Regions from separate parts of the Kitasatospora sp. NPDC001132 genome, predicted to be linked through region 2. Evidence: riboswitches for the same ligand, from Rfam matches in the RefSeq annotation. Region 2 holds a riboswitch; the other holds the start of a gene.
The links. A riboswitch is a leader RNA that binds a small molecule or an ion and turns the genes downstream of it on or off. The one in region 2 is predicted to bind thiamine pyrophosphate.

Region 1: it holds a riboswitch for thiamine pyrophosphate, as region 2 does, so the genes downstream of both, ACWDBE_RS19200 (purine-cytosine permease family protein) here and thiO (glycine oxidase ThiO) in region 2, are expected to answer to the same signal.

Annotation. Positions count from the first base shown of each region.
Region 1 covers NZ_JBSFKF010000013.1:6,595-10,799, forward strand. Annotated here, with positions in the region: gene ACWDBE_RS19195 (glycerophosphodiester phosphodiesterase) at 136-960, opposite strand; gene ACWDBE_RS19200 (purine-cytosine permease family protein) at 1,108-2,526, opposite strand; TPP riboswitch at 2,519-2,663, opposite strand; gene ACWDBE_RS19205 (trypsin-like peptidase domain-containing protein) at 2,884-4,205, shown strand, end outside.
Region 2 covers NZ_JBSFKF010000003.1:9,463-13,667, forward strand. Annotated here, with positions in the region: gene ACWDBE_RS04445 (Rv2175c family DNA-binding protein) at 1-229, opposite strand, end outside; gene ACWDBE_RS04450 (NAD(P)/FAD-dependent oxidoreductase) at 272-1,477, opposite strand; TPP riboswitch at 1,639-1,751, shown strand; gene thiO (glycine oxidase ThiO) at 1,746-2,930, shown strand; gene thiS (sulfur carrier protein ThiS) at 2,927-3,181, shown strand; gene ACWDBE_RS04465 (thiazole synthase) at 3,185-3,982, shown strand; gene pknB (Stk1 family PASTA domain-containing Ser/Thr kinase) at 4,112-4,205, shown strand, end outside.

The DNA.
Region 1 (4,205 bases), on a different contig from region 2:
GATCTGACGGTATGGCCCCGGCCGGTCCTCGGTGCGTCGGCGGATCACCAGGCGGTCACCGGCGCGATCACCGGGGCGGTCACCGGCGCGATCACCGGGGGACCGCCCGGCGATCGGCCGGCGATGATCCGGCCGTCAGTGGCCGAGCTGCGCCAGCACCTCCGCGGGCCGGTTGGTGATGATCGCGGACACCCCGAGCTCCAGGCAGAGCTCGACGTCGGCCGGCTCGTCCACCGTCCACACGTGCACCTCGTGCCCCAGCTCCCGCAGCCGGGTCACCAGCTGCGGGCGGGCCCGCACCAGTTCGATGCCCGGGCCGGCGATCCGCGCCCCGCCCGGTAGCGGCGAGCCCGCGCGCAGCCGGCCGAGCAGCGGCAGGGTCCGCTCGAACAGGAAGACCCGCCGGTACTGCGGCGCGGCGGCGACCACCCGGTCCAGCGCGACCGAGGAGAAGCTCATGATCCGGGCGGACGGGCGGCCGCCGTCCCGGGTCGCGCCGATCTTGAACCGCTCCAGCGTCCGCAGCAGCTCGGCCTCCACCCGGCCGCGGAAGCGCACCGGGTGCTTGGTCTCGATCGCCAGGTCCACCGGGCGGCCGCACTCCACCACCAGCTCCAGCAGCCGCTCCAGCCGCAGCACGCCGCGCAGCTCGGGGTCGGTGCTGGGGCGGCCGGTCTTCCAGGCGCCGAAGTCGTACGCCTCCAGCTCGGCGAGGGTCATGGCCGAGACGGTGCCCCGGCCGTTCGAGACCCGGCCGATCCGGCGGTCGTGCACGCAGACCAGCGCGCCGTCGGCGGTGACCCGGACGTCGCACTCCAGCGCGTCCGCGCCCTCGTCGAGCGCGCGCCGGTAGGCCGCGAGGGTGTGCTCGGGCAGGGCGTGGGAGGAACCGCGGTGGGCGATCACCTGGACGGTCGGCACGGTGCGCGCCGCCGTCGAGGACAGGTCTGGGCTGGTCACAGGCCCAACGATAGGTGGCGGAAGTGAAGCGCGGACAAAGACGGCCCCAACCGGTGGGGCCGTCTTCGCCGTGCTCAGGCGTGCTCAGTCGCGCTCGGGCGTGTTCTGCCGTGTTCCGCCGCGCCGGTTCGGTCAGGTCAGGTCCGGTCAGGGCCGGGCGGCGCGGCGGCCGATCGGGGTGAGCGCCCAGGTGACCAGGGCCGGCACCAGGAAGGCGAACAGCGAGGCCGAGGTCCACTCCCGCGGGGTGAAGTGCAGCGCCTCCTGGGCGGAGGTCCAGAAGTCCGTCCACCAGTCGGCCACCTTGGTCGGCGCGATGAACTGGTAGACGGCGAAGCCCAGCGCCCACGGCAGCAGCATCAGCCAGCGGGACGGCGCGTCGGCGGAGAGGTTCCAGCCGCGCCGGCCGGCGCCGAGGAAGTAGTCCACGACGAGCACCGCCAGCAGCGGCACGAACACCGAGCCGATCAGGCCGAGGAAGCCGTAGTAGGTGTCGGTGAACTCGTCGATCTGCAGCGCCAGCACGGTGATCAGCACGCCGATCGCGCCGGAGAGCACCCGGCGGTCCACCTTCGGCAGCAGGTTCTGCACCGACATCGCGGTCGAGTACACGTTGGCGAAGGACTGGTCCGTCTCGCGCAGCACCAGCACCAGCAGGAACAGCCAGCCGGCCCAGACCCCGAGGAAGGAGTCGAAGATCCGGTTCGGGTCGCCGCCCGACTGCAGCAGCGCCATCAGGCCGAGCACGTAGCACCAGACCTGGGCGATCGTGTAGCCGGAGAAGCTGCCCCAGAACGCCGAGCGCGGGGTGCGCGAGTGCCGGGTGTAGTCGGCGGCCAGCGGCACGAAGGAGACCGACACCGCGATCATCGCGTCGGTGGCGCCCAGGAAGCCGTGCCAGTTCCCCGCGCCCGGGTCCGGTACGCCCTGGCGGCCCAGCTGGACGGTGAGGTACACCATCGCCACCGCGACCGCCCCGGCCACGAAGCGGCGCAGCACCGCGATCGAGCCCAGCGGCCAGATGGTCAGCACGGTGGTCAGCGCGCCGGCGAGCAGGACGAACAGCCAGCGGTAGCCGGTGGTGTGGGCGACGGTCTGGGCGCCCGCCGAGATGGTCAGCAGCTCGAACACGCCCCAGCCGATGCACTGCACGATGTTCAGCACCGTCGGCAGGTACGACAGCCGGGTGCCGAACAGCCCGCGCAGGTTCGCCATCGCGGGGGCGCCGGTGCGGGCGCCGATCAGCGAGGCCAGGCCGAGCATCGCCGTGCCGACGACCGTACCGACGGTGATCGCGGTCACCGCGGCGGCCAGCGACAGCTCGCTGCCGGGGGCGCCGAGCACGGTGGCGGCCGTGGAGAAGCCGATCAGGCTGACGCCCAGGTTCATCCAGAGCGCGAAGTGGTCCCGGAAGCGCAGCGTGCGCGGCGGCTCGGTGTCGAGCACCAGGGGCGCCTCGACGTGATCGGCCCGCTGGGGGCGGTCCAGGACGGCCGTGGGCGTGGACCCGGAGAAACCCTTGGACTCGGGCGCACCCGAAGAAGAGGATGGCGAAGCAGGCGGCATGGCCGATACTCCCTACGCCGGCATTACCCGGACAGGTTCCGGCGGTCAGCGCCCCCTCGAACGTCCGTCACTCGCGTGGCGTACGGTCGACATGCGCACTCTCAGCCTGGTGGGTCCAAGCTCCCGCGTGTCAGTTGTGAGCGACAGGCTAACCGGCGCGGGGGCCGACACCCAAGGCCGAGGGCGTACGGTCCGCATCGCGGGACGCCCGGCGGGGGGAGGGGAGCCTCGGCCGTCGGTGCCGGCGTCGGTGCCGGCTAAGGATTCTTATGAGTTCTTCAGAGGGGTCCTTACGGCAATCGAATCGGCAGTGCGAAAAACTATGGTCCTTGGTTCTGCCAGCTATGGAGGTCGTCCGTGAGCACCGAGCGCGAGGTTGGGCCCGCCGGGCCGCAGGGGGAGCAGCCCGCCGGCCAGGGGGCGGCCGAGACCGCTCCCGAAGGCCCCGCTCAGGGCGGGCACCAGCCGACCATGGCCTTCCGGCGGGTGCCGGGGCCGGAGGCGGGTGCCGCCGATACCGCTGCCGTCGAGGCGGCGCCGCCCGTGGACGCCGTTCCGGCCGAGGGCGTCCCGGCCGAGGGGGTCCCGGCCGAGGGTGGGCACAAGCCCACCGTCGCCTTCACCAAGGTGCCGGCGCCGGAGTCCCCCGCCGCGCCCGTCGCGGAGGAGCCGGCCGTCGACCCGGCCACCGGCTACATCGACGCGCCGCCGCCGGTCCTGCCGCCCGCCCCGCCGTCCCCGGTCGCCGCCGCGCCCGCCGCCCCGGCCCTGCCGCCGGCCGGCAACCCGTACGCCACCCCGACCCACGGCGTCCCCGCCGCCGGCGCGCACGAGGGCTTCGGCGCCGCTCCGGCCGCCGCCCCCGCCGCGCACGGCCACCACCCCTTCGGGGCCGGCCAGCCGCTCGGCGGCTGGGGCCCCACCCACGACTCCACCTCCGGCGGCGCCGGCTACCCCGGAGGCCCGGCCGGCCCGCTCGGCTACCCTGCGGACTACCCCGGTGGTCCCGGCGGCCACGGCGGCCCGCGCAAGAAGCGCGGCGGCCTGGTCGCCCTGATCGCGGCCGTCGCGGTGGTCGCCGGCCTGGCCGGCGGCGCGCTCGGCGTGTCCGTCGCCGACCACGTCGACAGCAGCAACGCCGCGAACGACCACCGCAGCACCACCGTCCAGGCCAGCGACACCCAGAAGAACGAGCCCGCCCCCGGCTCGATCGCCGCCATCGCGCAGAAGGCGCTGCCCAGCGTCGTCACCATCAAGGCGCAGGGCAACGGCGAGTCGGGCACCGGCACCGGCTTCGTCTTCGACACCGAGGGCCACATCCTCACCAACAACCACGTGGTCGCGCCGACCCTCAGCGGCGGCAAACTGACCGTCAAGTTCGCCGACGGCACCTCCTACAGCGCCTCGGTGCTGGGCCACGCCGAGGGCTACGACGTCGCCGTGGTCAAGATCGACAACCCGCCCAAGAGCAAGCTGGCCCCGCTACCGCTGGCCGACTCCGACAAGGTCAACGTCGGCGACGCCACCGTCGCGATCGGCGCGCCGTACGGCCTGGAGTCCACCGTCACCAGCGGCATCATCAGCGCCAAGGACCGCCCGGTGGCCTCCGGCGACGACACCGGCTCGCAGGCCTCGTACATGAACGCCCTCCAGACCGACGCCTCGATCAACCCCGGCAA
Region 2 (4,205 bases):
CCCGCAGCACGGTCAGCAGGCCGACCAGGTGCTTGACCGGGCCGGTCTCGTCGATGAAGGCCGCCGGGACCTGCAGGGACTTGTTGGGACCGCGGCGGACCGCGATCAGGTCACCCTTCTTGACCATGTTGCGGACCTCGGTGACCAGCACACCCCACCGCTCGGAGATGTCGGGCAGGTACAGCCACTGGGGGACCAGGGCGTCAGTCTTGGCATCGATCTCACTCACGGCACCAGACTGCCACCTCGACGGCCCGCCGCGCACCCGGCCCTACGCCACGGCCGCCTTCAGCGGCACCGCGGGGTCGGCCGCGCGGACCGGATCCAGCGCCGTGCCGCGCTCGATCAGCCTGCGCCCCTGGGTGAGGTCGCGCGGCCGGTCCACGGCCAGCAGCGCGCTCGGCACGCCGTCGCGCAGCCAGAGCACCGACCACTCGCCGTCCTGCGGACCGCCGCGCCAGAGCGGCACGTCGCCCTCGGCGTGCCGGCCGGCGTACTGGACCATCCGCCCGAACTGCTCGGACCAGAAGTACGGCACCGGGTCGTAGTCCGGCGCGTCCGCGCCCAGGACGGCGGCGGCCACCGCCTCACCGGACTGCAGGGCGTGGTCCCAGTGCTGGACGGCCAGCCGGGCGTCGGCCCGGGCCGACGGGTAGCTGACGCAGTCGCCCGCCGCGAAGACGCCGGGCACCGAGGTGCGCAGCCGCCCGTCCACGACGACGGCGCCGGTCGCGTCCAGCTCGACCCCGGTGCCGGCCAGCCAGCCGGTCGCGGGGCGGGCCCCGATGCCGACCACCACCTCGTCGGCGGGCAGGTGCGAGCCGTCCGCCAGCAGCACCGCGCCGGGCTCCACGGCGGCCACGCCGACGCCGCAGCGCAGCTCGATCCCGGCCGCGGCGTACCAGGCGGCCATCGCCGAGCCGATCTCCGTCGGCAGCGCGCCGGGCAGCGGCGCCGGACCGGCCTCGACCACCGTCACCTCGCAGCCGGCCGCGCGGGCCGCGGTGGACACCTCGGCGCCGATCCAGCCCGCGCCGACCAGCACCAGCCGCAGCCCGGGGCGCAGCAGCGCACGCAGCGCCAGGGCGTCGTCCAGGGTGTGCAGCAGGTGCGCCCGCTCGGCGCCGGGCAGGGCGCGCGGCACGGCGCCGGTGGCGATCACCAGCGAGCCGTACGGGAGGTCGCCGCCGTCGGTGTGCAGCACGCCGGGGGTGAGGCCGGTGGCGCGGCGGCCGGTGAGCAGCTCGATGTCGAGCTGCCCGTAGTCGATGTCCAGGGCGGTGGAGTCGGCCTTGCCGAGCAGCACGTCCTTGGAGAGCGGCGGCCGGTCGTACGGCGCGTGCGGCTCCTCGCCGACCAGCACGATCCGCCCCTGCCAACCGCCCTGCCGCAGCTTGAGGGCGCACTGCGCCCCGGCCAGCCCGGCTCCGACGACGACCACCTGATCCGTTCCGCTCAGCTCTGCCACGCCGGTCACTGTACTCAGCGGCCGACCGGCGGCCGCGGGGCCGGGGGTGGGCCGGGGGTGCGGGCGGTCCCTCCCCGGTTCGGGCCTCCGGCCGGGCGGGTCCCACCTCCCGCGCCGCTGTCCACCCCGCGTACGGGCCTTCGGCCGGGCCGACCCCCGGCGTTAAGGTGGGGGCACCACACGGGAGCCCGGCGGACCGGGCTGAGAGGCGGGCTGACACGGCCTGCGACCGTCCGAACCTGATCCGGGTCATACCGGCGAAGGGAGAAGAGCAGCTTTGTCACGCTTGCCATCGCCCGCCCACGCCGACGTGCTGGTGATCGGCGGGGGCGTCATCGGCCTCGCCATCGCCTGGCGCGCCGCCCAGCGCGGCCTGCGGAACGTGACCGTGGTCGACCCCTCCCCCGGCGGCGGCGCGGCCCGGGTCGCGGCCGGCATGCTCGCCCCGGTCACCGAGCTGCAGTACGGCGAGGAGCCGCTGTTGCGCCTCGGCATGGCCTCGAACGAGCGGTACGCGGACTTCGCCGCCGAGCTCACCGAGGCCGGCGGCGGCCGGGACACCGGCTACCGCCGCTGCGGCACGCTCGCCGTCGCGCTGGACTCCGACGACCGCGCGGAACTGCGCGAACTGCACGCCTTCCACCAGCGCCTCGGCCTGGACTCCGGCTGGCTGACCGGCCGGGAGGCCCGCAAGCTGGAGCCGATGCTCGCCCCCGGGGTGCGCGGCGGCCTGCACGTGGCCGAGGACCACCAGGTGGACGGCCGCCGGCTGCTGGACGCCCTGGTCTTCGCCTGCGAGGGCGCCGGGGTCCTGTTCCACCGGGCCGAAGCCGTCGAGCTGCTGGTCGGGAACGGCCGGGCGACCGGCGCCCGCCTGAGCACCGGGGAGACGGTGGGCGCCGAACAGGTCGTGCTCGCCGCCGGCCCGCACAGCCACCGGCTGCCCGGCCTGCCCGAGGGGGTGCTGCCCGCGATCCGCCCGGTGAAGGGGCAGGTGCTGCGGCTGCGCGTCCCTGACGCCTACCGTCCGTTCCTGTCCCGCAACGTCCGTGCCGTCGTCCGCGGCCGGCACGTGTACCTGGTGCCGCGCGAGAACGGCGAGCTGGTGGTCGGCGCGACCACCGAGGAGCAGGGCTACGACACCACCGTCACCGCCGGCGGGGTGTACGAACTCCTGCGCGACGCCCACGAGTTGGTCCCGGGCATCACCGAACTCCCGCTGCTGGAGACCTCGGCCGGGCTGCGCCCGGGATCACCGGACAACGCCCCGCTGCTGGGCCCGACCTCGCTGCCCGGGCTGGTCGCCGCCACCGGCCACCACCGCAACGGCGTGCTGCTCACCCCGGTGACCGCCGACCTGGTCTCCGAGTACCTGGCCACCGGCGAAGTCCCCGAGCTCGCAAGGCCGTTCACGCCCCTGCGCTTCTCCCCCGACCGCTCCACGACGAAGGCCTCCGCATGACCGAGACCACCCGGAACGGGACCCCGCAGAACGGGACCGCCCCGACCGAGATCACCCTGACCGTCAACGGCGAGCCCCGCCGGCTGTCCGCCGGGACCACCCTCGCCGAGGTGGTGGCCTCCGTCAGCGCCGCCAACACCGGCGTCGCCGCCGCGCTCAACGAGGCCGTGGTGCCGCGCGGTTCGTGGCCCGCGACGGCGCTGGACACCGGCGACCGGATCGAGATCCTCACCGCCGTCCAGGGAGGCTGAACCATGGCCGACGACCTTCTCACCATCGCCGGGACGTCCTTCTCCTCCCGGCTGATCATGGGCACCGGCGGCGCCCCCAGCCTGGAGGTCCTGGAGCGCGCGCTGCTCGCCTCCGGCACCGAGCTGACCACCGTCGCGATGCGCCGGGTCGACGCCGGCACCCAGGGCTCCGTACTGGACGTGCTGACCCGCAACGGCGTCCGGGTGCTGCCCAACACAGCCGGCTGCTTCACCGCCGGCGAGGCCGTGCTGACCGCGCGACTGGCCCGCGAGGCGCTCGGCACCGACTGGGTCAAGCTGGAGGTGATCGCCGACGAGCGCACCCTGCTGCCCGACCCGATCGAGCTGCTGGACGCCGCCGAGACGCTCGTCGACGACGGCTTCACCGTCCTGCCGTACACCAATGACGACCCGGTGCTGGCGCGCAAGCTGGAGGACGTCGGCTGCGCGGCCATCATGCCGCTGGGCTCGCCGATCGGCTCGGGCCTGGGCATCCGCAACCCGCACAACTTCCAGCTGATCGTGGAGGGCGCCGGCGTCCCGGTGATCCTGGACGCGGGCGCCGGCACCGCCTCCGACGTGGCACTGGCGATGGAGCTGGGCTGCGCCGCGGTGATGCTCGCCTCCGCGGTGACCAGGGCTCAGGACCCGGTGCTGATGGCCGAGGCGATGCGGCACGCCGCCGAGGCGGGCCGGCTCGCCCACCGGGCCGGCCGCATCCCGCGCCGCTTCCACGCCGAGGCCTCCTCCGCGATGGCCGGCCGGGCCGACCTGGACACCCGCGAGCGCCCCGCGTTCTGAGCGCCCGGCACGCCCACGGCACCGGCCCCCGCGGCGCGAAGCCGTGTCACAAGCAGGGCACAGCCGGGCCCGGAGGCGGTGTCCTCCGGGCCCGGCTCCGCCCGGCGGCACTAGACTCACCGGGTGGACATGGCACTGCACGACCCCCTGATCGGCAGCCTGCTCGACAACCGGTACCGGGTCGAGCAGCGCATCGCGACCGGCGGGATGTCCACCGTCTACC